DNA from 3 places in the Priestia sp. SB1 genome. Region 1 is predicted to be linked to each of the others. Evidence: predicted binding sites of a transcription regulator. Region 1 holds the regulator's gene; each other region holds the start of a gene.
The links. Region 1 encodes LexA, which represses DNA repair genes until DNA is damaged. Its sites were predicted from a motif close to CGAACATATGTTCG; they were not measured.
Positions count from the first base shown of each region.

Region 2: WKH56_RS18035 (YolD-like family protein) is a predicted target of LexA. The motif match lies at 4,524-4,537, and genes of this name have one in related genera.
Region 3: uvrB (excinuclease ABC subunit UvrB) is a predicted target of LexA. The motif match lies at 8,548-8,561, and genes of this name have one in related genera.

Region 1 is NZ_JBBJSS010000001.1:210,093-220,403, reverse strand. Features, by position in the region: gene WKH56_RS01155 (cation diffusion facilitator family transporter) at 1-594, shown strand, start outside; gene WKH56_RS01150 (glycosyltransferase family 2 protein) at 634-1,611, opposite strand; gene WKH56_RS01145 (GtrA family protein) at 1,608-2,000, opposite strand; gene WKH56_RS01140 (ArnT family glycosyltransferase) at 2,021-3,526, opposite strand; gene WKH56_RS01135 (hypothetical protein) at 3,826-4,005, shown strand; gene WKH56_RS01130 (magnesium transporter CorA family protein) at 4,073-5,518, opposite strand; gene lexA (transcriptional repressor LexA) at 5,728-6,345, opposite strand; gene yneA (cell division suppressor protein YneA) at 6,492-6,821, shown strand; gene WKH56_RS01115 (YneB family resolvase-like protein) at 6,875-7,543, shown strand; gene WKH56_RS01110 (DUF896 domain-containing protein) at 7,613-7,843, shown strand; gene tkt (transketolase) at 8,011-10,017, shown strand; gene sirA (sporulation inhibitor of replication protein SirA) at 10,167-10,311, shown strand, end outside.
Region 2 is NZ_JBBJSS010000004.1:559,504-569,814, forward strand. Features, by position in the region: gene WKH56_RS18015 (PTS fructose transporter subunit IIABC) at 1-1,819, opposite strand, end outside; gene pfkB (1-phosphofructokinase) at 1,832-2,746, opposite strand; gene WKH56_RS18025 (DeoR/GlpR family DNA-binding transcription regulator) at 2,743-3,495, opposite strand; gene WKH56_RS18030 (hypothetical protein) at 3,878-4,018, opposite strand; gene WKH56_RS18035 (YolD-like family protein) at 4,140-4,493, opposite strand; gene WKH56_RS18040 (YitT family protein) at 4,742-5,581, shown strand; gene WKH56_RS18045 (ABC transporter permease) at 5,613-6,347, opposite strand; gene WKH56_RS18050 (ABC transporter permease) at 6,348-7,055, opposite strand; gene WKH56_RS18055 (ABC transporter ATP-binding protein) at 7,030-7,965, opposite strand; gene WKH56_RS18060 (HAMP domain-containing sensor histidine kinase) at 8,051-9,415, opposite strand; gene WKH56_RS18065 (response regulator transcription factor) at 9,412-10,080, opposite strand; gene WKH56_RS18070 (ketoacyl-ACP synthase III) at 10,163-10,311, opposite strand, start outside.
Region 3 is NZ_JBBJSS010000007.1:148,961-159,271, reverse strand. Features, by position in the region: gene ftsX (permease-like cell division protein FtsX) at 1-750, shown strand, start outside; gene WKH56_RS25100 (murein hydrolase activator EnvC family protein) at 911-2,119, shown strand; gene WKH56_RS25095 (S41 family peptidase) at 2,293-3,732, shown strand; gene WKH56_RS25090 (PDZ domain-containing protein) at 3,896-5,086, shown strand; gene WKH56_RS25085 (DUF2198 family protein) at 5,113-5,337, shown strand; gene WKH56_RS25080 (proline dehydrogenase) at 5,653-6,567, shown strand; gene WKH56_RS25075 (sigma-54 interaction domain-containing protein) at 6,632-8,293, opposite strand; gene uvrB (excinuclease ABC subunit UvrB) at 8,629-10,311, shown strand, end outside.

The DNA of each region.
Region 1 (10,311 bases):
CTTGAGATGTTTGTCCTCTTTAAGGCAATGAAAGAAATTTTGCACGATGTCGGAATGAATACTGCAGAGGTCAATGTTTTTACGCAAAGCTTTGTTCATCTAAAGAAAGCAAAGCCAGCAACTAAGCTTGTTTTTATGGAAGATCTGGTAGCCACTGGAGGAGGCGTATTGGCTTTAATCGCCGTTTTTATTTCGCGATTTACGCCTTTTCATCAAGCTGAAGGAATTGCTTCTATGCTAATTGGTCTTATGATGTTTTTTGTAGTAGGACGAGTATTTTTAGATAACGCTGCCGGAGCGCTTGGTGAAGCAGATAAAGAAATGGAAATGAAAATTGGTGCCATTGTTATGCAAGATGTACAAGTGCGTGATATTCAAACGTTAATGGTGATGAAAGAAGGAGAAGAGCTTCACGTTGAATTAAAAGTAGAAATTGATCCTTCTTTAACAGTAGCAGAAGCGGATGATATTAAAGATCGTCTGGAAAATCGTATTTTACAGGAAAAAGGAATAACGGATGTCATTATTGAATTTGATGAAGATGATGGAATTCCTGACTGGGTGACAAGCGATTTACAGCTTCAAAAAGAATAAAAAACAAGGAAGAAAACAGTTGTTTTCTTCCTTGTTTTTTTAGCTATATACTTTTTCACGCACGTTTTGAGAATCTGTTGAAGCCGCAGAAAAGTTAATAGTTTCACGTACAACGTAAATAGGTCTATTTTTACTTTCATCGTAAATTCTTGCGATGTATTGTCCCACTAGACCTAAACCAAGTAGCTGAATACCGCTAAAGAAAGTGATAGCTACCATAATCGAAGTCCAGCCAGGCTGAATATTTTCACCTATCAGCCAAACAACAATCGAATAACTTAAAACGAGAAGTGATACAAAAACTGATAACAAGCCAATAACCATTACTAAACGTAAAGGTTTCGTTGAAAACCCAATAATTCCATCTGAAGCAAACTTGATCATCTTTTTTAAAGGATATTTTGTTTCACCAGCAAAACGCTCATCGCGCTCATATTCTACATATGTTTGCCTGAAGCCGATCCAAGACATCATTCCTCTTACGAAACGATTGCGTTCAGTCATTTTTTTGAATACGTCCGCAACTTTTCGGTCGATAATACGAAAATCTCCCGTGTCTTTTGGGATTTCAATATCGGACATATAATTTAAAAAGCGATAAAAATACTTAGCCGTTGTCAATTTAAAAAAGGTCTCTCCGCTTCGCTTCTTGCGCTTTGCGTATACAATTTCATAGCCTTGCTGCCATTTAGCAATTAATTCAGGAATCATTTCAGGCGGATCCTGTAAGTCAGCATCAATAATTACGATAGCATCACCTTGAGCATAGTCAATACCTGCTGTGACGGCAGTTTGGTGCCCGAAATTACGGGCAAAATCAATAATTTTTACGTTAGAATCCATAGCTGCTACGTCCTTTAAGATTTCAATTGTTCGGTCTGTACTGCCGTCATTGACGAAAATGAATTCATAGTTAATGTGATTTTCATGCATGACGGAAAGCAAGCGATTATAGCATTCATTAGCTACTTCTTCTTCAAAATACATAGGTACCACGATTGAAATTAGTTCTTTCATGCTTTACCTCCTATCGAGTGATTGTTTGTGTGCTTAAACGTCCATATTTTATTAAGAAAAAAATTAAAAAACATTCCTATACAAGTAGACAACAGTTGTCCAATTATCGGATTAGCAGGTGTATAGTGTACAAGAAGGAATAAGCAAGATGTATTAATTGCTAAAGTAATAAGGTTTACGATGAAAAATTGAGCTAACATCCATTTATGTACAGTTGCTTGAAACACCCACGATTTGTTCCAATAGTAGCTGTTTATGACGCCAATGAAATAGGATAGTACGTTAGCCAATATATAATTCATATCAAAATGAATGAGTGCTAAGTAACTGATAATAGTGAGCAGGGTATTCATTATACCTACGAATCCGAATTTCAGGAATTTTATCACGGTTGCATAATCCCTTCCATTTAATTTATCTCTTCACATTTTGCCTGTGGCTTATTTTTAGTAAACCGTACTAGTAAATAAGATAGAATCACTGAAATACCAAACCCTTCGAGCAGCATAAAGCTTGGAAAAATAAAGAATCGATAGCGAGTTTGAATTTCAATAAGCAAGTGAATAAGAACGTATCCTATGATTAGTAATAAAAACAGTGTATACGGATATTTATCCTGCTTCTTCAGGAATAAACATATAAGTCCAATAATGGAAAGAATAGTAGTTGAAACGTAAATGATTCTTTCATAACTTTGAGCAGCACTAATTAATTTCTCTTTATTAAAAGGTACATCTTCTTGAGGAGTTAATGAAATACTCCAAAATGTAGATGCATCCGTTCCTCCCCACATATTCAGGAATTTAATGTGAAAGAGATCTAAAAGTTGCTCTTTATCTGCTACTCGCTCTTTAATTACTTCTTTTTCTGCTTCAGCTCGTTTTTCTCCAATTGGCATACCCATAAAACGACTAGCATCCTCTGAAGAATAAGAACCGCTTGTTTCATAATTAAAGCCAATAACGAATTTCCATAAAGGATCTCTGTTACTTAAAGGATATTTAGAAATACCGCTCGCTACAAAAGAGTAGTTGATCAGCGCATTTGCAATAAAAAAAGTAGCCAGTACGCCTACGAGGTTTTTTCCTATTTTCTTTCGACGAGTTTTTAACTCAGCAGCATCCTTCGCTTCAATGTAAGGTTGAAGAATTTGCAAGATGAAATAAATGAAAACAGCAACGATAATAATGGGTCCCAGAGGGCGCATTAAATTTCCTAACGACAATAGAAGACCAATATAAAGCCAGCTAAACTTGTTATGAGCAAATCTTTTTATAATAAGGTAAAAAGCTGCATAAAATAAAAAAGTAGCTAAATGCTGATTGGTTAACACTGAGCTGTAGAGAATGTTCGGAATGTAGAACGCATATAGGAAAGCTGCCATTCTCCCAGCAAGTTCGTTAAATACTTTAGCGCCAATTAGATAAATAAAAATAACGGTTCCAGTAGAATAAAAAATATTTAACAATTTTAATGTGAAAATGCTATCTCCAAAACAGCGAATAACAATAGATTCATAGAATGAAAAGCCTAGCTGATATACCCATGTAGTGAAATAAACGCTTTGGTTAAATTCATAATTTCCTTTTGCGATATTACGTGCGGCATCTAGCATGACAAGAAAGTCAGATTTTACAGGTGTTTGAACAGAAAGCATCCATGCTAATCGAACACCTAAGGTCAAAACAATCAGTGAAATAAAAAAAACAGTTTTGTTCATGTATCTACTTGCAATAGCTATTAGAAAAATGACAAGGAAAGTGATACATATTCCTTCAATAATAAATGAATTACTTAAAGCCAAGCCTTTTAAGTCCAATGAATTTGTCATCGCACTATAACTGCCCCATAGAGACCATGTAAGAATCATGACACATAAAAGAATCAGGCTTTTGGATAAAAATGAGTTAAGCATATTACCTCCTGCAAATTATTTCAAAGATAAGGTACAAAATTCCTACCCTATGATACCATATTTTATTATTTTGTATATATTTTTCTTATAGAGTATAATATTAGATTGTTCTGAAATTACAACAGCGGCACAACGTGTAATAAAAGGTTCAGCGGAGTAGACAGTGATTTAGTAATAGATAAAAGAGGTTGGAAAAAAAGGATTTTAGTCGAAGGGAAAAACGAACCATTAATCATCATGTTTGATGGTTCGTTTTTTATGGTGAACGTAGGTTTCATTTGTTTAGTTCTTTCCAGCAGTTGATTGGAGGGCAAGACGAAGACTCCTGCGGGAAAAGCGGAAGGGGTGAGACCCCGCAGGAGCGCAAGCGACGAGGAGGCTCACCGGCCGCCCGCGGAAAGCGAAGTCTTGCACGGAAATCAACAGAGGTGTCACAAGCAATCCCTGCTAGCTTATTTATTTCATTTGTTTCCCTTTAGACTCGCTTGATTTAGTTATGTCTCAATCTCTTCTTTTTTATCATGTGTTTTCTGATGGGAACAGCTTTTATGTTTTAAATCGATCTTTTAATAAATTCCATAGGGAACTCACTCCGAGACTAATGCTGATCAGAATTCCTGATAAAGCTACTATTAAAGCGATATATTCAAAGATAGAAAACTGCTTCATACTATCCCAATTGATGTTTCCCTTTAGCTTGCTAATAACTAAATTCATTCCGTAAATACCGGAAAGAACGGTATAAATCGTTAAAATTAATAATAAGTAATTGTGACGCTTGGCCGCGATTTTCTCTTGATTTTGATACAAAGTACCAAGGGTTTCTTTGACTTCTTGATAAAGAGAATTGATGTGGAAGATTTTTTTAAAGAGCTCAGAAAACTCTTGACCTTCCGTGCGAGAGCTAATTTCTAAAAATAAATATTTACCTGAAAATACAGTAATAGAGCGAATTAGTCGCTCGATGCCCTCTGAATTTTTATGAAACGTGAGCTGAGAATACTCATAGGATAGTTTTAGCAACACGATTTTATAGAAAAAATGCAAAAATAAATTATAGTAATGCTGGCCAAATAGATGATTCATCAAAAGCTGATCCGTTTTAGAGTCTGTCGATTTAGAAATACACGAAAACACATGGTCTGTTATAACGTAATAGGTTTCAGGAGCCCATCTGGAATACACGTGTTTGGTATTATACGTTTTAATATACTCATGGTTGTGTGCAGAGATAAACGGTTTCCCGTCAGGCGTATAGCTATTTAGCTGCCCAGTACGAAATAAAGTTGTGGAGTTAATTTCTTGCTCTTGATTTACCGTTACATAACTTAATACAAACATCCGTTCATCGATAAAATAAGGAAGACTCCCGACGTGCTGTTCACGCGTCGCTTCTTTTTTGATGTGTTCGTTCAAAAATGGCGCGAGCTGTGAAAAAATATAATCCTGTACTTTGCTATAGCGATGATGTTCATAGGTAATGGTGGATCCATGCTCTTCAGCAAGCTTCGGTTCTAATACACGAAAATGATTCATGAATTCTAAAATGTCATCATAGGTGTAATGATTATGACTCATCTCAGTGCGAATGGTCATGACGCCAATTTCAAAAGGACATAAAAAAACATCCACAGACAGCACGTTGCTAGACACGGTGGTGGAGGAAGTTTGTAGCGTAACGGTATGGTCTATTTTTTTTGAAAATCGAAGCAAGCCTTCTTTTTCGCACGAATCAGGAAATAGAATACATTCAATGTAAGGAAGAAAATATTGATCCAAGCTATCATGAGATACGTAATACTGTTCTCCGTAGTATTCTTTTTCTACATGTTTGTTTTGAATGGAAAAAAACTCAAACATATTTGCTTCTAGTGCATGAACAAGCTGCTCTTTATTTTTTCGATCAAAGGAAAAAGGAAAAAGAAACATGTTCATTGCTTTGGTAGGCATAATAGTTTGAAATGGTTCTGTTTTCCTTGGTGTATTGGTCATAAACTACATCCTTCTTATAGTCGGTTGTATTTTTTTTGAGAGTCGAAAAAATGCAGACAGAAAGTAAAAGGTAAAACAGGCTTTATAAAAACCGCTCTACCTGCCTGTAATGATTCGACGTATCATTTATAATATGCCAATTTTTTTAGAAAACAAACGTAAAAAACCAACTAACATCATGATTAGTTGGTTTTACATACAGTGTGTAATTAGTGAATCGTGCGATATACACCAGTGACTTTTCCTAAAATCGTTACGTGGCGAAGAATAATAGGCGCCATCGTTGAATTTTCAGGCTGTAAACGAACGAAATTTTCTTCTTTAAAGAAACGTTTTACCGTTGCTTCGTTGTCCTCGGTCATAGCGACCACAATATCTCCGTTATTAGCAGTTTGCTGCTGACGTACGATTACCATATCGCCATCTAGAATACCTGCTTCAATCATACTTTCTCCCATAATTTCAAGCATAAATACATGATCATCTGGAGAAACGAATTTATCTGGAAGAGGGAAATATTCTTCCACATTTTCAACGGCTGTTATAGGAAGACCCGCTGTTACTTTACCGATAACAGGAACATTAATGACATTGCTTTTAGGGATGTTTACTTCGTCTAGTTGAAGAACTTCGATTGCTCTTGGTTTTGTTGGATCTCTGCGAATTAACCCTTTGCTTTCTAAACGAGCTAAATGCCCGTGTACAGTGGAGCTAGAGGCTAATCCCACCGCTTCCCCAATCTCACGAACAGAAGGCGGATAACCTTTTAATTTTACTTCGTGCTTAATAAAATCTAGTATGTCTTGTTGACGTTTTGATAGCTTCATATTTTTCACCTCGATTTTAGCTATTCTTTAGGTGAATTATACCACGTGATGTGTCAATATACAAACATAAGTTCGAAGAATTCCATTGACAGAAACAAATGTTCTCAATAAAATAAGAACATATATTCTGATAGGGGGATCATAATATGCACCAATTCTTACATTCTATGAAACATTACGCTATTTTTTTTGCAGTTATCGCTGCACTTACATATGTATTGACGCTGGTTTTAGGAGCGGATAAAGTAGATTTAGACAAATATTCAACGGTTACTATTACAAAAGGAGATACGCTTTGGGACTTGTCCAACAAGTATCATAATCACCATCATTTGACCACCAATGAATTTGTCAAATGGGTTGAAGACGTCAATGATCTAAACTCAGACACTGCCCAGTCTTTATCTCCTGGAGATAAATTATATATTCCTGTTTTAAAAAAAGAGTTACATAATCAAGTGGCAATTGAACAGTAGTGTGTAACGGCCGTTCCTGAATATTGTTAGAAGCCGAAAAGGTCGTGATAAAAGTGGACGCCATTATTTATTGCCGTGTAAGTACGGATAAAAAAACCCAAGAAACATCTTTACAGCGCCAGCAAGAAGAATTAAAAAAGCTTGCTGATCTTCACCATCTAAACGTAAAAAAAGTCGTAATGGAAAAAGCAAGCGGATATGACGTAGACAGAGAGGGTATATTGGATGTTCTTCATACAATGAAAGAAGAAAAAATATCTGTGCTGCTCATTCAAGACGAAACGCGATTAGGCAGAGGAAATGCCCGAATCGCGCTTCTTCATGCTTTTCATAAAGAAAATGCTACGATCTATACGATTAGTCATCAAGGTCAGCTTCAGCTTTCAGAATCTGATTCGATGGTGTTAGATATTATTAGCTTAGTGGAAGAGCATCAGCGGAAATTACATAACGCTAAAATTAAAAGAGGAATGAAAAGAGCCGTAGAAAACGGTTATCGTCCGCAGCAAAATTTAAAAAATCAAGGAGTTAACTCAGGAAGAGAAAAAAAAGAAGCGCCGATTGAAGAAATTGTCCGCCTTCGTCATAACGGCTTAACCTTTGCTGAAATTTCAGTTACGCTAAAAGGTTTTGGTTATAATATTTCAAAAGCAACGGTACATCGTCGCTATCAAGAGTATCAAGAGAGTGCTCAATCTCTTGATAAAACGAAAGAGATTTAGTAAGATGACTACATGTTGCCGGAACTGTTCGGTAATTTTAATTATTGATTATAAGGAGATAGGTTTTATATGCTATCAAAAGATAAACTTGCTCGTATTAATGCTCTTTCAAAAAAGGCAAAGGCTGAAGGTCTGACAGAATCTGAAGCGAAAGAACAGCAAGAGCTACGTCAGGAATATTTAAAAGTTTTCCGACAATCTATGACAAACCACCTTCATACGATTAAAGTTGTGGACGAGGAAGGTAAAGATGTTACGCCTAAGAAGTTAAAAGAGAGCAAAAAGAAGCGTCTTCACTAAGACGTTCTAGTAAAACTAGAGGGAGAGTTCCCTCTAGTTTTTTGTATATTTTTAATAAGGCACACAAAAACTGTAAAAGTGGAAATTTTTTTGGTTCAAGTATTGTACAAATAAGCAAATCATTAGTATGATAACATATGTACATAGTTTTGAAAGGAATGAAGAGTATGACACAACGTATTGAAGATCTTTCGATTGCAACAATTCGTACTTTATCAATCGATGCGATTGAGAAAGCAAATTCAGGTCACCCAGGTATGCCAATGGGAGCTGCTCCAATGGCGTATACATTGTGGACAAAATTTATGAACATCAATCCAAAGAATCCAAACTGGTTCAACCGTGACCGCTTTGTATTATCAGCAGGACACGGATCGGCACTATTATACAGCTTGCTTCATTTAGCTGGATATGACTTATCAATTGAAGACCTTAAAAACTTCCGTCAATGGGGAAGCAAAACACCAGGTCATCCAGAGTTCGGTCATACAGCAGGTGTTGATGCAACAACTGGTCCACTAGGACAAGGTATTGCAATGGCTGTTGGTAAAGCAATGGCAGAACGTCATTTAGCTGAAACATACAACAAAGAAGGTTTAGAAATTGTAGACCACTTTACGTATGGTATTTGTGGTGACGGAGACTTAATGGAAGGTGTATCTGCTGAAGCAGCTTCATTAGCGGCACACTTAAAATTAGGACGCTTAGTTGTTTTATACGATTCAAATGATATTTCTTTAGACGGAGATTTAGATCGCTCGTTCTCTGAGAACGTAGAAGATCGTTTCAAGGCTTACGGATGGCAAGTAATTCGTGTTGAAGACGGCAATGACTTGACAGCGATTGCAAACGCAATTGAAGAAGCAAAAGGCGATTTAACACGCCCAACGCTAATTGAAGTAAAAACAACAATCGGATTTGGTTCTCCAAACCACGCGGGTACTTCTGGCGTGCACGGTTCTCCATTAGGTTCCGATGAAACAAAATTAACAAAAGAAGCTTATGCATGGACATTTGAAGAAGATTTCTATGTGCCAGAAGAAGTGTATGCTCACTTCAAAGCTACAATTGCTGAAGATGGCCAAAAGAAAGAAAACGAATGGAACGATGTATTTGCACAGTATAAAGAAAAATATCCTGAACTAGGTCGTCAATTTGAACTAGCAGTAGAAGGAAAGTTACCGGAAGGCTGGGAAGAAACGCTTCCAGCATACGAAACGGGTTCAAGCCTAGCTAGCCGTGCTTCTTCTGGAGAAGTATTAAACGCAGTAGCACAAGCTGTACCTCAATTCTTCGGCGGTTCAGCTGACTTAGCTGGGTCAAATAAAACAATGATTAAAGGTTCAGAAGACTTCACTGCAGCTGATTACAGCGGACGTAATATTTGGTTCGGTGTACGTGAATTTGCAATGGGAGCTGCATTAAACGGTATGGCTCTACACGGCGGTGTAAAAGTATTCGGAGGAACATTCTTTGTATTCTCTGATTATCTTCGCCCAGCAATTCGCTTAGCAGCTTTAATGAAGCTTCCTGTAACATATGTATTCACACATGACAGTATCGCAGTTGGAGAAGACGGCCCAACACATGAGCCAATTGAACAATTGCCATCACTTCGTGCAATGCCAGGTCTTTCAGTGGTTCGTCCTGCAGATGCAAATGAAACAGCTGCTGCATGGCGCTTAGCATTAGAATCAACTGACCGCCCAACGGCGCTTGTATTGACTCGTCAAAACTTGCCAACGCTTGAAGGTACAAAAGAAAATGCATACGAAGGCGTGTCTAAAGGCGCGTACGTTGTATCTAAAGCTGGTAAAGACCAAGCGGATGCATTAATACTTGCAACAGGCTCTGAAGTAAGCCTAGCAGTAGAAGCACAAAAAGCATTAGCTGCAGAAGGCATTGATGTATCTGTAGTAAGTATGCCTGCATGGGATCGTTTCGAAGAGCAATCTGCTGAGTACAAAGAAAGTGTTATCCCTAAATCAGTGAAAAAACGTTTAGGTATTGAAATGGCTTCTACACTTGGCTGGGAACGCTATGTTGGAGACGAGGGACAAGTTCTTGGTATTAATCACTTCGGTGCATCTGCTCCTGGTGAAACAATCATGAAAGAATTTGGTTTTACAGTTGAAAATGTAGTAGCAAAAGTGAAAAGCTTGCTTAATGCATAATTCTTTTTCACAAGAAAGAGCAGACTCCTATGGTCTGCTCTTTTTTTTCGACAAAAAAACAAAGAAATTTTTTCATCGATAGACAAGCATTGCGTACACCATTCGGTATAATAGTACAAAAAAGAACGAGCCGAAAGGGAGGATGAATCGTGAGAACGTATGAAGTATATTTAATGGAGGAAGAAGTTGCATCATCCTATTTTCGAAGAGAAAAGCTCATTTATCAGCTGCTGATTGAATATAAAATGAAACGTCACTTGCAGGAAACGCATTTACAAAAACAAGTTCATTACA
Region 2 (10,311 bases), on a different contig from region 1:
CACCAATTAAAATTGCTAGTGCATATAAAAGAGGATTTCCTTGTACAATTCCGATAACGAATACACCGCCGTGTGGTGCTGGTAAACCGATGTGGAACATCATTGTTAAAGCACCTGCTACTGCAGCACCGATAACCGATGCGGGAATAACACGGCCTGGGTCAGCTGCTGCGAATGGAATCGCACCTTCTGTGATAAATGAAAGACCCATTACATAACACGTTTTACCTGTTTCACGCTCTTGGCGAGTAAATTTGTTTTTGAACAAAGTTGTCGCAATAGCCATACCTAGTGGCGGAACCATACCGCCTGCCATAATCGCTGCGTGTGGAGCATAGTTTCCAGCATCAATCATTGCGATACCAAATGTAAAGGCTGCCTTATTAATAGGACCACCCATATCAATAGCCATCATACCGCCTAAGATAATACCTAATAATACTAAGTTACCCGTGCCAAATCCACTTAACCAGTGCGTTAACCCTTTGTTAATTGCACTAACTGGCTCATTTACAACATAAAGCATAATCAATCCTGAGATAAAAATCCCAAATAGCGGATAAAGAAGAACTGGCTTAATTCCATCAAGAGCTTGCGGCAGGACGCTGAACAATTTCTTTAATCCCACTACTACATAACCCGCTAAGAAACCAGCGATTAAACCACCTAAGAAACCGCCTCCGCCAGAAGCTGCTAAAAGACCTGCAACCATACCAGGAGCTAAACCAGGACGATCAGCAATACTCATTGCAATGAACCCTGCTAGTACCGGTACTAGTAAAAAGAATGCATTATCTCCGCCAATTGTTTTTAGTGCCGCTGCAAACGCATTGTACGTTGGATCTTTCGGTTCTGCTGAGTGAATACCAAACATAAATGAAATGGCGATTAAGATCCCGCCCCCTACAACAAACGGAAGCATTGCTGATACACCGCTCATTAGGTGTTTGTAAAACCCTGTACGCTCTGATCCTTTACTTTCTCCGCCTTCTTTGCTGCCACCGCCGCCGCTGTATACAGGAGCGTCTCCTTTTAACGCGCGGTTAATTAATTCTTCGGGCTTACGAATTCCTTCAGCTACTGGAACTTGAATAACTTTTTTACCTGCAAAACGTTCCATTTCTACTTGCTTGTCCGCTGCAACAATAATAGCGGTAGCGTTTTCAATTTCTTCCTTCGTCAACGCGTTTTTAACACCGCTGGAACCATTTGTTTCAACTTTGAGCGTCACGTTCATGTCTTTCGCTTTTGCTTTTAGGCTATCCGCTGCCATATACGTGTGGGCAATTCCCGTTGGACAAGCCGTTACAGCAAGCACTAATTGATCTGAAGCTGTATCCACTTCTTCTTCCGGCGCTTCATTTTCAGTTTCTTTATCATCAATTGCTTTAATGACTTCATCAATTGATGATGCTGTTAGCAACGTTTTTCGGAACGATTCGTCCATTAATAACGTAGACAAACGAGATAATGTTTCTAAGTGAGCATTATTCGCGCCTTCACTCGCTGCAATCATGAAGAATAAATGTGCAGGCTGTCCGTCTAATGATTCATAATCAATACCTTCTGTTGAGCGTCCAAATGCAATGGCCGGTGTTTTTACCGAGCTTGTTTTTGCATGCGGAATGGCAATGCCTTCCCCAATTCCCGTTGTACTTTGAGATTCACGATTTAAAATTGCCTCTTTATAGCCAGCTCGGTCGCTTAAGCGACCAGCTTCGTCTAATTTTCCAACTAACTCATCAATAACATCAGCTTTTGACGTGCTTTTTAAATCAAGAATGATTGTATCTTTTTTTAATAGTTCTGTAATTCTCATTCTCGGTTCCCCCTACTCTACCTTTGTGATTGACACTTGTTCACGAAGCGTCTTTACATCTTCTGCTGTACATAATTCAAGTGAGAATGCTGTGGCACTTCCTGAAGCAACTCCTGTTTGAAAGGCTTCTAATAAATCCCCTTGCTTTACATAAGAAGCAATAAATCCAGCTACAAGTGAATCGCCAGCTCCAACAGAATTTTTCACTGTTCCTTTAGGGACTGTGGCACTGTAGACACCGCTTTCGTTAATAAGAAGTGCTCCATCGCCTGCCATGGATACAACGACGTTTTGCGCTCCTTGTTCCACAAGCTTTTTACCGTATACTAGCGCATCTTCTGCACTGTTTACTTCTACATCAAACAATTCTGCAAGTTCATGATGATTTGGTTTGATAAAAAATGGCTTGTGAGACACGACGTCTAGCAAGGTTTTTCCACTTGCATCTACTACTACTTTTACTCCGTTCGCTGCTGCTAGTTCCGTTAACGTTTCATACACAGAACTTGGAAGCGTTTTCGGTATACTTCCTGCTAATACGAAGATATCGCCTTCAGTCATTTGCTTTACTTGAGTCAATAAAGACTGAAGCGCTTCGTCTGTAATAGCAGGTCCTTGACCGTTAATTTCTGTTTCTTTTTCCGTTTTTAACTTTACGTTAATGCGGGTATCTCCATCAACTCTTGTAAAAGCTGTTTCAATATTCTCTGCTTTTAAGTAGTCTTCGATATAGGTTCCTGTAAAGCCGGCTACAAAACCGAGAGCTTTATTATCAACATCTAATCGCTTTAAAACGCGAGAGACGTTAATGCCTTTCCCTCCTGGAAACTTGGCTTCATTCGTTGTGCGGTTAAGTCCGCCTTCTTCGAATGCTGAAACATGTACTACGTAATCAACGGATGGGTTCAACGTACATGTATAAATCATGATTTCACAACCTTTATGTCTGTTTTGTTTGCATACTGTATAAGTACATCACTAGGTACGTCATTTGTTATAATTTTTGCTTCATGTAAATCGGCTATTTTCGCAAAACTTGTTTCAAAAAACTTAGTAGAATCTGATAAAATATAAGATTCTCTAGAAAGCTTCATTGCCGTTTGCTTGATCAATGCTTCTTCTGGATCAGGAGTTGTATATCCATATTGATGATGAATCCCATTCGCTCCCATAAAGCACTTATCAAAACGATACTGCTCAAGACTTAAAAGAGCTCCATTGCCAATTAAAGCGCCCGTTTTATGTTTAACAGATCCTCCAATTAAATAGAGGGTGATACCTTGTTCTAGCATCGGGTTTAAATGCATTAAACCATTTGTCACGACAACTACATCTTTTTGCTTCAAAAAAGAAATCATTTCATACGTTGTAGTTCCTGCATCTAAAAAAATACAGTCACCTTCATTTATAATGGAAGCCGCATACTCTGCAATGTTTCGTTTATCTTGAATATTTTTAGCAGATTTTTCGATAACGCTCAGTTCGATTCGTTTACTGCGAATAAGCGAAGCGCCACCGTGAACACGTTTGAGCATTTGCTCTTCTTCTAGTTGACTTAAGTCTCTTCTAATTGTGGATTCCGAAGCGCCTGTAACTTCGATAAACTCTTGCACTTTTACAAGTTCTTTCTCTTTTAAAAGTTTTAAGATTAGTTGATGTCTCTCCGGCGTTAACATGTTCTAGCTCCTTTTTCAAAAAAGCGTTTTCATTTATTTCATGTACTTACTTTATCACGGTTTACATTCAAAATCAATCATAAAAAATCAAAAACATTCATTTTTTTAATTACAAAATAAAGTTTTTTGAACGAACAATTAGATTTGCATTTGTTTTGATAATAGTTTATACAAAAGGAAATAAGCTGGTAATTCAATAATTTGTCTACTTTTCTCATTATATGTAAAGGTTTTCTTGCAACTAATTAGCTTTGACTGTTTTTGACTATTTCTTGACCGATTTAATTTCTCTTGACTGAATTATGTTTAGCTTGTCCTGTTTTAATGAGAGCCTATACATCAAAAAAGTTGTCCACCTTTTTGGACAACTCAAAGTGACCCATCATTTAAATAAAAACAGAAGCATATATAATATAGAAGCAAGGGCAGAAGAAATAGCCAAACTTGAGATAAAACGAACGAGTCTTTTCTTAATGAACTGCGTTAATTCAATTTCTCTTACTTGAGTTTTTTCATTTTGCATACAATATCCCTTCTTTAATCAAAATTTCCTAGTAGCTAAAAGTGACTACTCGCAGAATATGCTTTTATGTATTGTATGCAAGCGTAAAAAAAAAGATACAAATTCAACAAAAAAGCTACTCTTAGCTAGAGTAGCTTTCATCTTTCCATACATCTGCTTCAATTACTGCATCCGCTCGAATCGAATATGTATAACAAGGCCCTGTCACCATCAGCGTATTCGACTGCAGAGAAACTTTATCGATTGTCACTCGTTCATATCTTTGAATATGTCCTGCTTCATAGACGTGAAGGGTTACTGGATGATGCCCCGAGTAACTGTTCATAATGACATTTTCAATATGCTCAATCTTTTCTTTTTTCAACCCTAAAGACTGCTTATGAGCCTCGGGACTGTACATTTTCTTCATTTTCTCTAAATGCTCAGGCATTACTAACTTCGCATACTGTTTTAATTCATCTTGATACACGTTCATTCTCCCCCTTGACTCTTGCTTCTATTTTACCGAACGAACATTCTCATTGCAAAACTTTTTAATCAAAATAAAAGCAAACAATTCATTTTTTCATACTCCATAAAAACTGTCAAAAGATTTTATGTTGATAGCAGAAATTGATTTTTTAAAAAATAATAATATCCCATCTTTAATTCAGCCTCTAGAGTTGGTATAATACATTGTCATGACTGTGTTTTCGGAGTTTTTGATGATTGGAGGTAACGTTCATGATCAATAAAATAAAAGAAATTATCCTCATTATTCTAGGAAGCCTCATTTTCGCACTGGCCATTAATTATTTTGCTATTCCAAATGAATTAGCAGAAGGCGGCGTAACCGGTGTAACAATGATTACCTATTATGTACTAGGGTGGTCTCCTGGTATCACAAACTTTATATTAAACGGTTTGCTGGTACTGATCGGATACAAATTGCTTCACAAACGTGTGATTGCTTACACAATTATATGTATTATTTTCACATCTCTATTCCTACATATAACTGAAGGACTGGGAAATCCTCTTGACGATACGCTACTGGGGGCTATTTTTGCTGGTATTTTAGCCGGTGTAGGACTCGGGCTTGTGTTTAGAGGTGGCGGAACTTCCGGAGGCTCGGCAGTTATCGCCCGCTTAGCTAATCAATATCTAGACTGGAATATTAGCAAAACGATGCTAGCAATTGATTTATTAGTTGTAGCAAGCGCCTATTTTGTCATCGGTGGAGAAAAGACGATGTACACGGTTATTTCTCTTTATATCGGAACAAAGGTGCTTGATTATATTATTGAAGGACTCAACCCCCGCAAAGCAATCACTATTATTTCACACCGTTCAGCTGAAGTAGCCGAACAAGTTAACAAAAAGATGCAGCGAGGCGTCACTGTCTTTTCTGCTCATGGAAGCTATACAAAAGAAGCAAAAGACGTATTGTACGTAGTTGTGAACAAACAAGAACTATTAGAGTTAAAGCGCATTATTCATAAAGTCGATGAACAGGCTTTTGTGGTTGTCCACGATGTGCGAGACGTCTTTGGAGTAGGTTTTACTATTCCAAAAGCCAGCTAAAAACCCGCTGTAAAAAAGCGGGTTTTTTCTATTATATATGTTTGCGGTGAAAATACAGTGAACCTGCTACTCCAAAAAGCAGAAAGCTGCTTATAACAACCACTAAGAAATTCTGTGTAGTCAGCATCAACCCCCATGATGCTTTTCCGGTTACACCTAACATTCCATACATTGGCTGAGTCCATGGGTACCAGGGGCCAAATCGTTCAGAATTAGCAACAAATAAATTCGGTAGTGTTAAAATGACGTTGACTGTCAAAGATGCTCCAAAGCTAGAACATGCCATTGACACAGCTAGCATAAACGCAAGAATGGGCAACACCGCAACCCATCCGCCTAGCATATTTCCAGCTATCATCTTTAATGGCACAGCGCTCGGATAGTCTTTTAACATGCTCACTCCTAATAAAACAACAAATACAAGCACTTGAAGAATTCCCATGAAAGCTGCTGCTGTAATCAATTTTGCTCCGTATACCGATGTCCTTGTCACAGGAAGAGATAATAATTGCTTCCATCCTCCCGCTTCGTGTTCATACCGACAGATGAAGGATGTTACTAACCCGCCAATTAACGGATAAAACAGCAATCCGTGAACATTGGCAATCAAGGCATCTGCCATTGCCCATTTCATTCTCCCGCTTGGCATTGCCTGATCACCTACAAAAAGGATAATAGCGATTAGAATAGGACTCACAAAAAGGTACGTCCAGGCTTTTGTTTTAAACAATTTAAACGATTCTATCCTACATAATTGCAAAAACATTTAGGCCACATCCTTTTTGATAAAGTGCAAGGCGCCTGCAGCATATAGGAAAATACCGATAATTACACCTGCTATTATGTACATATTCCGATAGTCAGAAAACGCTAGCATTGGCCATTGCCAGAAAAACCAGCTCGGCAACTCTCCCATACCACTCATTGTCACACTCATCATAATACCTAGTGCAAGAGAACGGCTTTGATTTTTGAAAAGCATGGACAACCATATTTGAATAGCTACAAACGGGATGGCTGAAAAGAACGGATAGAAGTTATAAACAAAAAGAGTTTTCCAAGAAGGGGGAAGACCAAATCCCAACCACCACCCTAGCCCGATTATACCAATCAATAGAAAAGCAGAAGCGATGAGTAACATAGCCATAACTACTATAAATTTTGCCGTATAAACACTTAGGCGGCTTACTGGTAAGCTCAGCAGCTGCTTCCAGGAGCTTCTGTGATATTCAACATGCGCTATATTTGAAGCAAGAATTGTTCCTCCCAGTAAAAAAGCTGTAGGAAGCGTAATGTTTATTTCATGAAAAAGACCTTCCCACACATTTGGATTTTGCTGAATTAAATATTCATATCGAACGCTGTAATCTACCAGTGTTAAGCCTATTACACCTGCTGGACCTAAAAATAATAAAAACCAGAGCCATTTTCTTTTTAATTTCATACACTCAGCCTGCAGTATTTTTATGAACATGTTCATTCTCCTCGTTCGTCAGCTTTAAAAAGATATCTTCTAGTGACTTTGTTTTTTCTTCGACGCGATAGATAGAGACATTTTCTCGCACGAGTTGATAAACAAGATGTGCCACTCGCTCATGATCAATATAATCTAGAAGGAGACTGTTTTTATTGACAGTAGGTACAAATCCGTTTGTTAATAGTATTGTTTTTGCCTTTTCTATTTCCCCTATTGTAAATGCCACTTGATGTTTGGCCTTTTTGCGAAGCGATTCAATTGAGCCATTAAATAGCATCTTTCTTTTTGTAATAATGCCTACTTGAGTCGCTAAGTGGTCAATTTCATAAAGTAAATGACTTGAAATTAAAACGGTAACGCCATTTTCCCTTGGCATTTCTTTAATTAATGAGCGAATTTCTTGAATCCCTGCAGGATCTAGTCCATTAGTTGGTTCATCTAGGATTAATAAGCGAGGGTTTCCTAGAAGTGCTGAAGCAATGCCAAGACGCTGTTTCATCCCAAGAGAAAATCCTTTAACTGGACGATTTGCTTCTTTTGTTAACTTTACAATATCTAGTACTTCATCCATTCTATTTCTAGATACGCCCAGTATCTTGCGAAGTACCTCTAGATTTTCTCTTGCAGTTAAATGTGCATAATAAGAAGGGCTCTCTACAAGTGAACCTATCTTTTTTAAGGCTCGAATATGCTGCCTATGATTTATTATTCTTTCTCCAAACAGCTCAATTTCACCGCTCGTTGGCTTCATTAGACCAAGAAGCATTCGAATCGTTGTTGTCTTCCCTGCTCCGTTTGGTCCTAAAAAACCATAGATGTCTCCTTCTTTAATGGAAAGATTCACTTCACTTACAGCTTCTACTCCTTTAAATACTTTTGTCACCTGAGTCGTTTTAACAATTTCCACTTTTATCACCTCTCTATTACTATAAACAGAGAAAGTTAAGAGGAAGGAAAAGAAAGGTTAAAATTCGTTTAAAAAAGCGAGCGAATTAATCACTCGCTTCATACACAATTTGAATATCCGTTCCATGCTTTGTTGAATGAATTGACCACGTTAACTCCATTTCTTTAATCATTACATCCACAACCGCTAAACCTACACCGTTTTGTTTGGTCTCACTATTCTTTTTAAAGCCTGACCCTTTATCAGAAATGATAAGAGAAGATGAACTATGTTCTTGAACAAGGCGAAAACCAATAAAACGACCTTCTTTAGCATGACGAATTACGTTTTGACATAAGTTATCTATTATTCTTTCTAACCACTGCACGTCTCCGTACCAGTATAGAGACTGAGGTGGAAGTTGAATATCCACTTCCATATTCTCTTCTTCAAATAGTGGATACCACTGCGCAATGCTTTTTCTAAGAAATCGAGTCATATCAATTTCCTCTTCTTGATACGGATATTTTCCATTTAACAGCAGCGTATAGGAAAATAAATTATCTATTAAATTACTAACAAATTCTACTTTAGCATCAATTACTTCAAGAGACTGTTGAACATTCAACGTTACTTCTTCATTTTTCAGCTGATAAATATGAGTCCGAACGGTCGTGAGCGGTGTTCGTAAGTCATGCGATAGACTCATAATTAAGTCTTGCCGCAGCTGTTCTTCTTGCTGCTCTCGGTTTCGACTTTCATGAAGCTGTTTAATCATTTGATTAAATGATTGTTCTAGCTGTCCAATCTCATCTGTGGAACCAGGTACAACAGGTAAAGGAATTCCTTGTTCGTCTTTGTTGTTCATAGCAGCCTGTAACGTTCGCAGCCTTTTTCGAATTCGAAGAAAAAAGAATAGAGAAAGCACAATAAAAGAAAGCACAACGATAAAAACAAACCCTAAATAAATACTATAGTAGGCTGGATCTAGTTTCTGAATAGGAGGCTCAACGGCTTTTTCTGGCACTTCAATGACCATAAAACCTTGCTTTTTATCTGTTCCAATAAAGGTAATAACCGTATACGGATCGTTTCCGTATCGTTTTTTTATAAATTCAGCCGTATAAGACGATGACCATTGCTTCGGAAGGGATTCATGATAAGGAATCGGAAGCTGTGTTTGTCCAGCAGCGTTCACCCAAAACATTGAAGCTTCCGGATATTTTCTTTTTAATAATTTTAGCTTTTGGTTGATTGTTTCCTCATTTGCTTCTTCTAGCTTTTTGGCTTCTTGATTCCACATTTGTTCGTAGTAGCTTTTTCCTTTATACTCTTCATCTAATAATCCTTGAATACGCATAAAAGGAACAGTGATCAGCCATGAGCCCGCAAAAAATGATAACGGTATAATCAATACAGCTACAATCATAAATAAGATATACTTCGTAACAAGAGATTGTGCAACGTTCATTGCTTGACCCTGTAGCCAATCCCACGTATTGTTTCAATAATTTCAGGCTTAGCCGCATTTTTCTCAAGCTTCTCTCGCAAATAGCGAATATGTACCATTAAGGTTTTATCTCCTTCGATATAACGCTCTTTCCATACTCCTTCATAAATTTGTTCTTTTGTTAAAATTTGATTTAAATGCTGAAGGAAATACGTAAAAATATGAAATTGCTTACCTGTTAAACTAATTTCTTCACTTGTCTCTCTGTTCATTACACGATAGTCTACCATCGAAACATGCAAATGTTTTAAAATAAGTTCTTCTTTCTTTCTTGAAAACCTTCTTAACAATACTTCGAGCCTTGCGAGCAGTTCTTCTGGATGAAACGGCTTTGTGACATAGTCATCGGCAAACTCTAGCCCAATAATCTTATCTTCTAGAGCTGTACGAGCTGAAAGCATTAAAACAGGGACATCAGGCGCTAACTTTTTAAGCTTTTTTCCCACTGTAAATCCATCTAAGCCGGGAAGCATTACATCTAGAATGACAATATCCGCTTGTTTAATAAACTGGCTGGCGCTATCTCCCGATTGTAACCAAGTAACTTCATAGTTTTGCTTTTTAAGCTCTTTTTGAATCATTAACCCAATTTCTTCATTGTCTTCAATGTATAAAACATGATTCATACACGCCCTCCTTTACTTCTTTTTCCATTTTATCGAACTCTTGTTAACAGTAAAAGACAAAAAAGCTAAAAGGCGACGCCTTTTAGCTTTTTTCTTTACACGTCCATTTAATTAACAAGCCGCAGTGCGTTAATCCTCCCCCAAACCCATAGAGAATAAGGAGGTCATTATCCTGTACTTTTCCTGTCATTATTCCTTCGTTTAAAGCAAGCGGAATAGAAGCTGAAGATG
Region 3 (10,311 bases), on a different contig from region 1:
TTAAACCACATTGCTAAATTGATTGAAAATGATGTGGAAATTCGCGTTCACGTTGATGCTGCAGCGACAGCGGATGATCGAAAAGCAATGAAAGAAAAGCTAGATGCAATTAAGCAAGTTGATACGGTGACGTTTTCTTCTAAAGATAAAGAGTTAAAAGATTTAATTAATAGTATGGGTGATGAAGGACAAGCTTTTGAACCGTTTGAGCAGCAAAACCCATTAAATGATGTGTTTGTTGTTAAAACAAAAGAGCCGACTGATGTCGCAAAAGTAGCTAAACAAATTGAGAAATATCCGTATGCAGCAAAAGTTCAATACGGACAAGATCAAGTTGAAAAGTTATTTAAAGTGCTGAAAGTAGCTCGTAATATCGGAGTAGTACTGATTTTAGGGCTTCTATTTACAGCGATGTTCCTCATTTCAAATACAATTAAAATTACGATTGTAGCTCGCCGTGAAGAGATTGAAATTATGCGCTTAGTTGGAGCCACAAACTCCTTTATTCGCTGGCCGTTCTTTATTGAAGGTCTGTTTTTAGGAGTGCTTGGTTCTATTGTGCCAATTGCTGTTATTATCGGTGTGTACAGCGTTTTATATAATGAAGTTCAGCCTAAGTTCGATGGATTCTTTGAACTTTTACCTGCTTTTCCATTCGTGCTTCAAGTATCGCTATTACTACTTGTAATCGGTGGTCTAATTGGGATGTGGGGAAGTACATTATCCATCCGTAAATTCTTACGAAAATAAAGATAGATTTTTAACATAATAGATTATAACAACCTCACATTTGATGTTTATCAGATGTGAGGTTGTTGTGTAATTACAGATAAAAATAGAAAAAAGTGCTAATGGGGGTCTTGCTAATGCCCGTTTATACGGGGAAATATGTGCAAATGGGGAGAAACAAATGACACGTAAGACATTAGTAATGACAGCAGCAGTTTTAGTTGGACTAGGTACAGCTTGGATAGGTAATGAAAAAGTTGCTTATGCAGAAAGTGCTAGCACTACTAAACTCAGTGATTTAGAGAAAAAAAGTAACGATGTGAACCAAAATATTAATCAAAATAAAGAGAAATTAAAAGAAGTTCAAGAACAGCAAAAAAACGAAGAAGCTGAGATTGCGCGTTTGGATTCAGAAGTCGGACAGACAAATGCAGACATCCGCAGCCGTGAAGCTGAAGTAGAAAAAGCAAAGCAAGACATCGAAAAGCTGAAAAATGAAATTGACGTTGTAAAAAAAAGAATTGAAAAACGAAATGAGCTATTAAAAAAGCGTGCTCGTGCTTTACAAGAAAACGGCAGGTCTGTGGATTACATAGATGTACTGCTAGGCTCTGAAAGCTTCGGAGACTTTATTAGCAGAGTGAGTGCGGTTTCGACAATTGTAGGGGCTGACCGCGATTTGTTAATGCAGCATGAAGCTGATAAAAAGGCAAAAGAAGAGAAAGAAACAAAAGTTCAAAACAAGCTAACGGAAGTAAATCAAGCGCTTGAAGAACTTAAAAATCTTCGTGCGCAGCTGCAAAAACAAGTGGATGAAAAGAATCACCTCATGCAAACGCTCAAAGATCAGGAAAAAGAATTTAATGAAGAAGCCGTTGGATTGGAAGAGCAAGCTTCTACTTTAGCCGATCAAAAAAATGCAGCACAAGCTCAACAGCAAGAAATTGAAAAAGCCGGGGCAACAGAGGAGGCACCACCTGTTACAAGCGGGTCGTTTATGAGGCCGGCAAAGGGCCCGGTAACATCTCATTTTGGATATCGAGAAACGTTTGGAAGAGGACATTACGGTATTGATATTGGAAAGCGAGGAGAAAGTGTGCCAGTTGTAGCCGCAGCAAGCGGAAAAGTAATTAGAGCATATCATTCTTCTTCTTTTGGTAATGCCGTATTTATTCGTCACAATGTCGAAGGTCAGACGTGGGTTACAGTTTATGCTCACTTAGAGAGCTACAGCGTCTCAAGTGGTCAATCTATCAATAAAGGTCAACAATTAGGTTATATAGGGAACACAGGACGTTCGTTTGGTGCTCACCTGCATTTTGAATTGCATAAGGGCGATTGGAAAGGCAAAAGCTCTGCTGTAAACCCTGAACGTTATATTAAATTTTAAGTTCCTAGCATACGTGGTACAAGCTCAACATATAGTTTAACAAAAAGGCATCGCACTTGATTTGTGTGGTGCCTTTTGCTACAAATAACACATGCATCCTTTTTATTACATAGTTTTGGTTGTATCTATTATAATAAGAAGAGATGGCTTAAGGTTGAGGAGGATGAAAGAACTTGAATCGGAAAATCGTTGCACTATTAATGGCACTCTCCTTAGTTGTTGGAGCAGCAGGTACATATTTTGGCATTCAGTATGCAAATGCTGGAACGGTCAGTACCCCCCTTACAACTTCTTCAAATGATAGTAAAGTGGAAAAGGAAGAGCTAGACAAAATCAAGCAGGCTTACGAACTGATATCTTCAAAATATTACAAAGATGTAGATGACAAAAAATTATTAGATGGCGCAATCCAAGGAATGGTACAAACCTTAGGAGACCCCCACTCATCTTACATGGATAAGAAAACGGCACAGCAATTCACGCAGTCTCTTGATTCATCGTTTGAGGGGATTGGTGCTGAAGTAAGCATGGTAGATGGAAAAGTAACAATCGTAGCTCCGTTTAAACAATCTCCTGCGGAAAAAGCAGGATTAAAACCAAATGATCAGATTTTAAAGATCGATGGTAAAAGTATCGCGGGTCTTGAATTGAATGAAGCGGTATTAAAAATTCGCGGTAAAAAAGGCTCTACCGTGACATTAGATGTTCAAAGACCAGGCGTGAAAGAAACGATGAAAGTAAAAGTTGTAAGAGATGAGATTCCAATTGAAACCGTCTATTCTTCTGTTAAAAATGTAAACAATAAAAAAATTGGTTACATGGAAATTACGTCATTCTCTGAATCAACGGGAGACGAATTTACGAAACAGTTGAAAAAACTTGAAAATAAACATATTGATGGTTTAGTTCTAGATGTTCGTGGAAATCCTGGTGGCTATTTAACGAGTGTTGAAAAAATGCTCGATAAATTAGTAACGAATAAAAAGCCATACATTCAAATTGAAGATCGTAACGGTGAACGTCAAAAAGTGGTTTCTTCAATGAAAAAGCAAAAGGATTATCCAATTGTGGCCTTGATTGATGGAGGAAGTGCATCTGCTTCTGAAATTCTTGCCGGGGCATTAAAAGAAGCAGGCGGATACAAGCTAGTCGGTGAAAAATCCTATGGAAAAGGAACGGTTCAACAAGCTGTTCCAATGGAAGACGGCAGTAATTTAAAATTAACGTTCTATAAATGGCTAACGCCTGATGGAAACTGGATTAACGAAAAAGGTATAAAACCAACGGTAGAAGTCAAGCAGCCGGATTACTATTATGCAAATCCAATTCAAGTTGATAAAAAGCCATTAACACGTGATATGACAGGTGACCAAGTGAAGAATGCTCAAGTGATGCTAAAAGGCCTTGGCTTTGAACCTGGACGTACAGACGGATATTTTAGTAAAGAGACAGAAACAGCTGTAACTGCATTCCAAAAAGCCAATAAGCAAAAAGCTACAGGTGAAATTGATGAAGATACAGCAGCGCTTTTACAAACAAAACTATTAGAAAAAATTAAATCCAAAGATGAAGATCGTCAGCTTCAAACGGCTTTAAAGCTAGCTAGTCAATAAGAAGCAGAAAAAGTTCCGTGCTTTTCCAAAGCACGGAACTTTTTTTAGTAAAAACAACATTGTCGGTTAGTGATGCATTTTGATAAAATAAAGAAGCCTATGATACATAACAATCAATCGTAAATGTTGTAATAAAAATGTGAAAAATACAGGTGGTGAAAAAATGGATTTTGCATTAGAGCTTTTAAAAGGTATCGGGCGTTTATTTTTGCACCCGTTAACTTATTTATTTCTGCTCGTCTCGTTTTTTGTAGGTCTTTCTCGCGTCAAGAGAGAGCGTCAGAATTTTCATGTTCGCGTGTTTGATTTTATTTTAGAAGCAAAATATTTATTTTTTCCAGGTATCATTATTGGTTTGATTTTATCCGTTGTTACCGTGTTGCTAGGTGTCTATGTATCTATAGGAACGATTGTACTTGTAGCTGTTTTAACTTTTATCATAAGCGGCCCGTGGACGTTTAAATGGCTTTCTCCTTCTTATACGGTAGGACTGGCTGTGCTTGCGACCTTGCTTATTCCTGCAGCTGGTTTCGGTGAAGGATTTATTCAAACGTGGTCTGTGCAAGCTCATAACGCAGATTTACCTTCTCTTACTATTTTAATGTCGCTGCTTGTATTAGCAGAAGGATATTTAATTTGGAAGTTTGGAGCAAAAGGTACGTCTCCAGCCATTGTGAAAAGTAAAAGAGGGCAGGAAATTGGGGCTCATTATTCTCAAAAATTATGGGTTGTTCCGCTTTTTGTCTTAATTCCAGGCAGCGCCATTACGTCTGTGTTTCCATGGTGGCCTGTGTTATCTATTGACGGAACATCATTTAGCCTGTTTTTTGTTCCTTTTGCTATCGGTTTTTATCAGCGAATTCAAAGTATGGTTCCGTTTAAATCTATTGAATTTACCGGTAAGCGTGTATTAGCATTAGGCGTGGGATTAACGATTATTACAATTGCTGCTATTTTTTATCCTCCTGCCGCTGTCGCTGTTGTTATTCTAGCGATCATAGGAAGAGAGTGGATTCGTTTGCAGCAGCGTCGAAGCGATGAAAAAGCGCCCGCACTATTTACTAAGCGTACACAAGGTTTGGTTGTGTTAGGAATTATCCCTCATTCTCCGGCAGAGAAAATGGGTTTGAAAGTAGGAGAAGTGATTATTAAAGTAAATGGAATCGCTATATCTGAAGTCCATAAATTTTATGAAGCATTACAAGTGAATAACCGTGCTTTTTGTAAGCTAGAAGTTATTGACGAAAATGGAGAAGTTCGCTTTACTCAGCGAGCATTGTATGACAACGAACATCATGAACTAGGTATTTTGTTTGTACACAATTATACAAAACGTAATTCACAAGCTGGTTAAAAGACGGATAAAAAGGAGAAATGTTTGTGGAAGTCAAAACGATTGCCGCAGTTTTTCTACCCGCCATATTGCTTGTTCTGTTTGCTAGAGTAACATATAACCTATATGTTGCCACAGCGCTGACGCTTTTGTTGATAGCTGTTTCTGTATATAAAGGGTACGCAGATTATCCGCTTATTATTTTAATAGATTTACTTTCAGCAGCCATTGGTTTTATATATGCAAAAGGCATGCTAGCAGCTGGAAAATAAAGATTGTTGCTTTGATGATAAGTGAATCGTCCTATTATCAAAACGTACGCAAAAGCTCTCTACGAAATGTGGAGAGCTTTTTTATGTCGAAAAACGAGTTAGAACTCATAACACTGTTGTTACGGTTCCATCGATAAATGAGTATAATTAAATTAATTATACAAATATGTTTGTAAATAAAATAACTTAAACAATTTTGTGTAAATTATTTTAAATGTGTGTACAAATATGTAGTTGGGGTATAGAAAAATAAAGAAATTAATCTGAAAATTATATTTATTTTGATTTTTAAAAATAGAAGGAGGTTTAGTATCGATGGAAGTGTTAATGAGAACGATGTTTCAGTCGCTTGGCAAAAATCATTCAATGAATAAATTAGCTAAAAAGTATGGATTGCGGATGGGGGCAGCTCGTTTTGTTGCTGGAGACTCAATTGAATCAGCAATTCAAACATCCAAGGAGCTTAACAATGGTGGGAAAGTTGTGACACTCGATCATTTAGGCGAATTTGTTTTTACAGAAGAGGAAGCTAGGTTATCTACGGCCATGTGCATTCAGACACTAGAAGCCATTGCAGCATCGGGCGTTCAATCAAATTTATCATTAAAGATGACTTCTTTAGGATTGGATATTAGCAAAGAGCTTTGTATGGAAAATATGCGCAGAATTCTACACACAGCCAGAGTGAATGATATTTTTGTTCGAATTGATATGGAAGACTACTTGCACTGCCAAATCTCCCTTGATATGTATAAAGAATTACGCAAAGAATTTGATAATATTGGAATTGTGATTCAAGCGTACCTTTATCGTACAGAACAAGATATGAATGACTTACATCAATATCAAGCCAATTTACGTCTGGTAAAAGGAGCTTACAAAGAATCGCCAGAAGTATCGTTTCTGGAAAAGAAAGACGTAGATGAAAACTATAAAAAAATCATTAAAATGCATTTATTAAATGGACACTATACAGCTGTAGCAAGTCATGATGAGGAAATGATTCAGTATACAAAACGATTAGTAAGAGAAAACGGCATTTCAAATGATCAGTTTGAGTTCCAAATGCTTTATGGAATTTGCGTAGAGCTACAGGATCGTCTGGTCAAAGAAGGATATAAAGTCAGGGTTTATGTTCCTTACGGAATTGATTGGTTTGGGTATTTCATGAGACGCCTAGCCGAACGCCCCGCCAACGTATGGTTCGTATTAAAAAATTTCTCCAAATAAGTTCAGTCCAAGAAACATAAAAAATTCGACACAAGTATCCTGAGCTTCGTGTCGAATTTTTTAATTAGTTTAATCCGTATTCTTTGATTTTGTTATAAAGGGTGCCGCGCGAAATGCCAAGCAGATCTGCTGCTGCACTTTTGTTTCCATAGGTTTTTTGAAGAGTCTCTTCTATTAGCCTAGCTTCTTGGAGAGAATCTTCTTCTTTTTGAACTTCTGTGAAAGAACTGGCATCCTTCAGATTGTCAGGAAGGTGCGTAAGGGTAATCAACGACTGATCACTAAGAAAAATCATTCGTTCAATCGTATTTCTCAGCTCGCGAATATTTCCTGGCCAATCGTATTGCATAAAGGCTTCGAGAACTTCAGAGCTGATGAAAGGAGCCTTCTTTTTATACTTTTTACTAAATTCCTGTACAAATTGCTGCGTTAATGCTTCAATGTCTTCTTTATGGTCTCGAAGCGGCGGAATGATAATATTAATGACGGTCAGCAAATAGTAAAGATTTTCATGGAATTCACCGGCTTTTAGCAACTCTTCCAAAGGCGTCGTAGTAGAGGCTACAATTCGGGTTTGGACTTGAATTTCTTCCGTGCCTCCAACGTGATAAAAGGCTCGTTCTTCCAAGTAACGGAGAAACTTAACTTGAATTTCAAGAGGCATTTTATCAATTTCTTCAATAAATAACGTCCCGTTATGAGCCTGCTCCAGTTTTCCTGCAATGGTCGTTGGATCTTCTGAAAAGACGTCTTTTTGATGACCAAAGAGTTCAATTTCCAGAAGTCCAGATGGAATAGTGGCGCAATTTAAAGATAAAAAAGGTTCTTTATGTTTGGATCCCCCGTAGTGGATGGCCTGAGCCAGCATTTCTTTCCCAGAACCAGGTTCTCCTGTTAATAAAATAGGCATATCTGTAGATGCCACTTTTTTGGCAATGTCAACGGCTTGCTTAATTTCAGGACTGATACCCGCAAAAGAAGAAAATGGATTATCTTTCGGAATGAGAAGAGATACATCAATTTCTTCATTTAGTCTTACAATATTGGTAATGTCATGTTCGGTTGCGACTCCACCTATGACTCGGTTGTTTCTTATAATAGGAGATGCATTGATGAGCACGTGAGTTTGTTCATTAGGACGATGATACGTTCCGCGCACAGGACGCCCTTCATTTAGAATCGTATGTAGAATGATGGATTCATCTTTAAAATGCTCTCCGATTTTTCTACCAATAATATCATCTCTCTGAATCTTATACGTATGTTCCGCAGCAGTATTCCACAAGATTACATTTCCTTCATGATCGACCGCTGTCACTGCATCATTAATGGTTTCTGCCAATGTATCAAAATAGGAAGCTAATATCTCATTTTGGCTATGCAAATGTGTAATCCACTGTGAAGGTGTTACAAGTCCTATTGTGGTTTCTTGGTTTTCTGCTTGAATGAGGACTGGTCTATTCCAGTTTGTGTTGGCTTGTAAATTGGCTAACGTAGAAGTAGAAGATGAAGGCCAATTTGTGTCCGCTATTACTTTTTTAATGGACGATGCCTCGTCATGACCTGTTAAAAGGTATCGTTCATCTTTTTGTATTACATAAAAGGTACTTGCTGTGACTACAACGAAATCATAGTTGGAAAGTTCAGATTTCACTTTAGCTAAAGAAGTTGATTCTTCAACTGTTATAAAGGAGTTATTTATAAGAACTTGATCAACGCTTGCCATACTAAACCCCTCTCAGTACATATTTTTTATACTGTATCATAATTTAGAAATTGGCGCAAAAGCCTATCTTTTTCAAACAATTAGGCAGCTTACTTTCTTTTATTGCTTTCATCTAAAGAGTTGTATTCCCCTCGAAAAGGGTAGTATAAGAATTTAGTGGGTAATAAAGTAACAGGGTAAAAAATCAAAACAAACAAACACTATATAAGATTAATACTCATTAGTTTCATTTATGAGTATAAAGTGATAAAATACGAATATCAGTTCGTGTTTTCGGTTTTTACATATCGTAATAAAAATAGATAAAACAAGAAAATAGAAACGGAGGCCTTCATTTGAAAGATCAGTTTGAATTAGTATCCCCATATCAACCGCAAGGTGATCAGCCAAAGGCAATTGAAAAGATTGTGAAAGGAATTAAAGAAGGTAAGCAGCATCAAGTATTATTAGGTGCTACAGGAACGGGAAAAACCTTCACTATGTCTAATGTTATTAAGGAAATAAATAAGCCGACATTAATTATGGCTCATAACAAAACGCTTGCTGGTCAATTGTACAGTGAGTTTAAAGAGTTTTTTCCTAATAATGCAGTCGAATACTTTGTCAGTTACTATGATTACTATCAGCCTGAAGCTTATGTACCTCAAACAGATACATTTATTGAAAAAGATGCAAGCATTAATGACGAGATTGATAAACTTCGTCACTCGGCAACTTCTGCTCTTTTTGAACGAAAAGATGTCATTATTATTGCCAGCGTATCCTGTATTTATGGATTAGGGTCTCCGGAAGAATACAAAGAAATGGTCGTATCTCTTCGAGTAGGAATGGAAAAAGAACGCAATCAGCTGCTTCGTACGCTAGTGGATGTACAGTACGAAAGAAACGATATTGACTTCAAGCGCGGAACGTTCCGCGTTCGCGGTGATGTTGTTGAGATTTTTCCTGTGTCTCGAGATGAACACTGTATTCGCGTGGAATTTTTCGGGGATGAAATTGACCGCATTCGCGAAGTCGACGCCTTAACAGGAGAAATTATTGGAGATCGTGAACACGTGGCTATCTTCCCGGCATCTCACTTCGTCACGAGGGAAGAAAAAATGCGTGTCGCCATTCAAAACATTGAAAAAGAACTAGAAGAACAGCTAGAGAAGTTAAAAGAAGCAGGAAAGCTTTTAGAAGCGCAGCGCTTGGAGCAGCGCACTCGCTACGACCTAGAAATGATGAGAGAAATGGGATTTTGTTCAGGAATCGAGAATTACTCTCGTCATTTAACGCTTCGTCCGGCTGGTTCTACACCTTATACACTGCTGGATTTCTTCCCGGAAGATTTCCTTCTTGTGGTGGATGAATCCCACGTTACCATTCCTCAAGTTAGAGGAATGTATAATGGAGACCAAGCGCGTAAACAAGTGTTGGTGGACCATGGTTTCCGCTTGCCGTCTGCATTAGATAACCGTCCGCTTAAATTTGATGAATTTGAACAGCATATTAAACAAATCGTCCATGTTTCAGCAACACCAGGTCCTTACGAACTTGAGAAGGCGCCTGAGGTGATTGAACAAATTATCCGTCCAACGGGATTATTAGATCCAAATATTGAAGTTCGACCAATTGAAGGGCAGATTGATGATTTAATTGGAGAAATTCACGACCGGATTAAGCGAAATGAACGAGTGCTCGTCACGACGTTAACAAAGAAAATGTCTGAGGATTTAACGAACTACTTAAAAGAAATTGGCATTAAAGTTCAATATCTTCACTCTGAGGTGAAGACGCTCGAGCGTATTGAAATTATCCGAGAGCTGCGGCTTGGAAAATATGATGTGCTCATAGGGATTAACTTACTTCGTGAAGGTTTAGATATTCCAGAAGTTTCGTTAGTAACCATATTAGATGCGGACAAAGAAGGATTCTTGCGTTCAGAACGATCGCTTATTCAAACCATCGGACGTGCTGCGCGAAATGCTAATGGACATGTCATTATGTATGCAGATCGCATCACAAACTCCATGGAC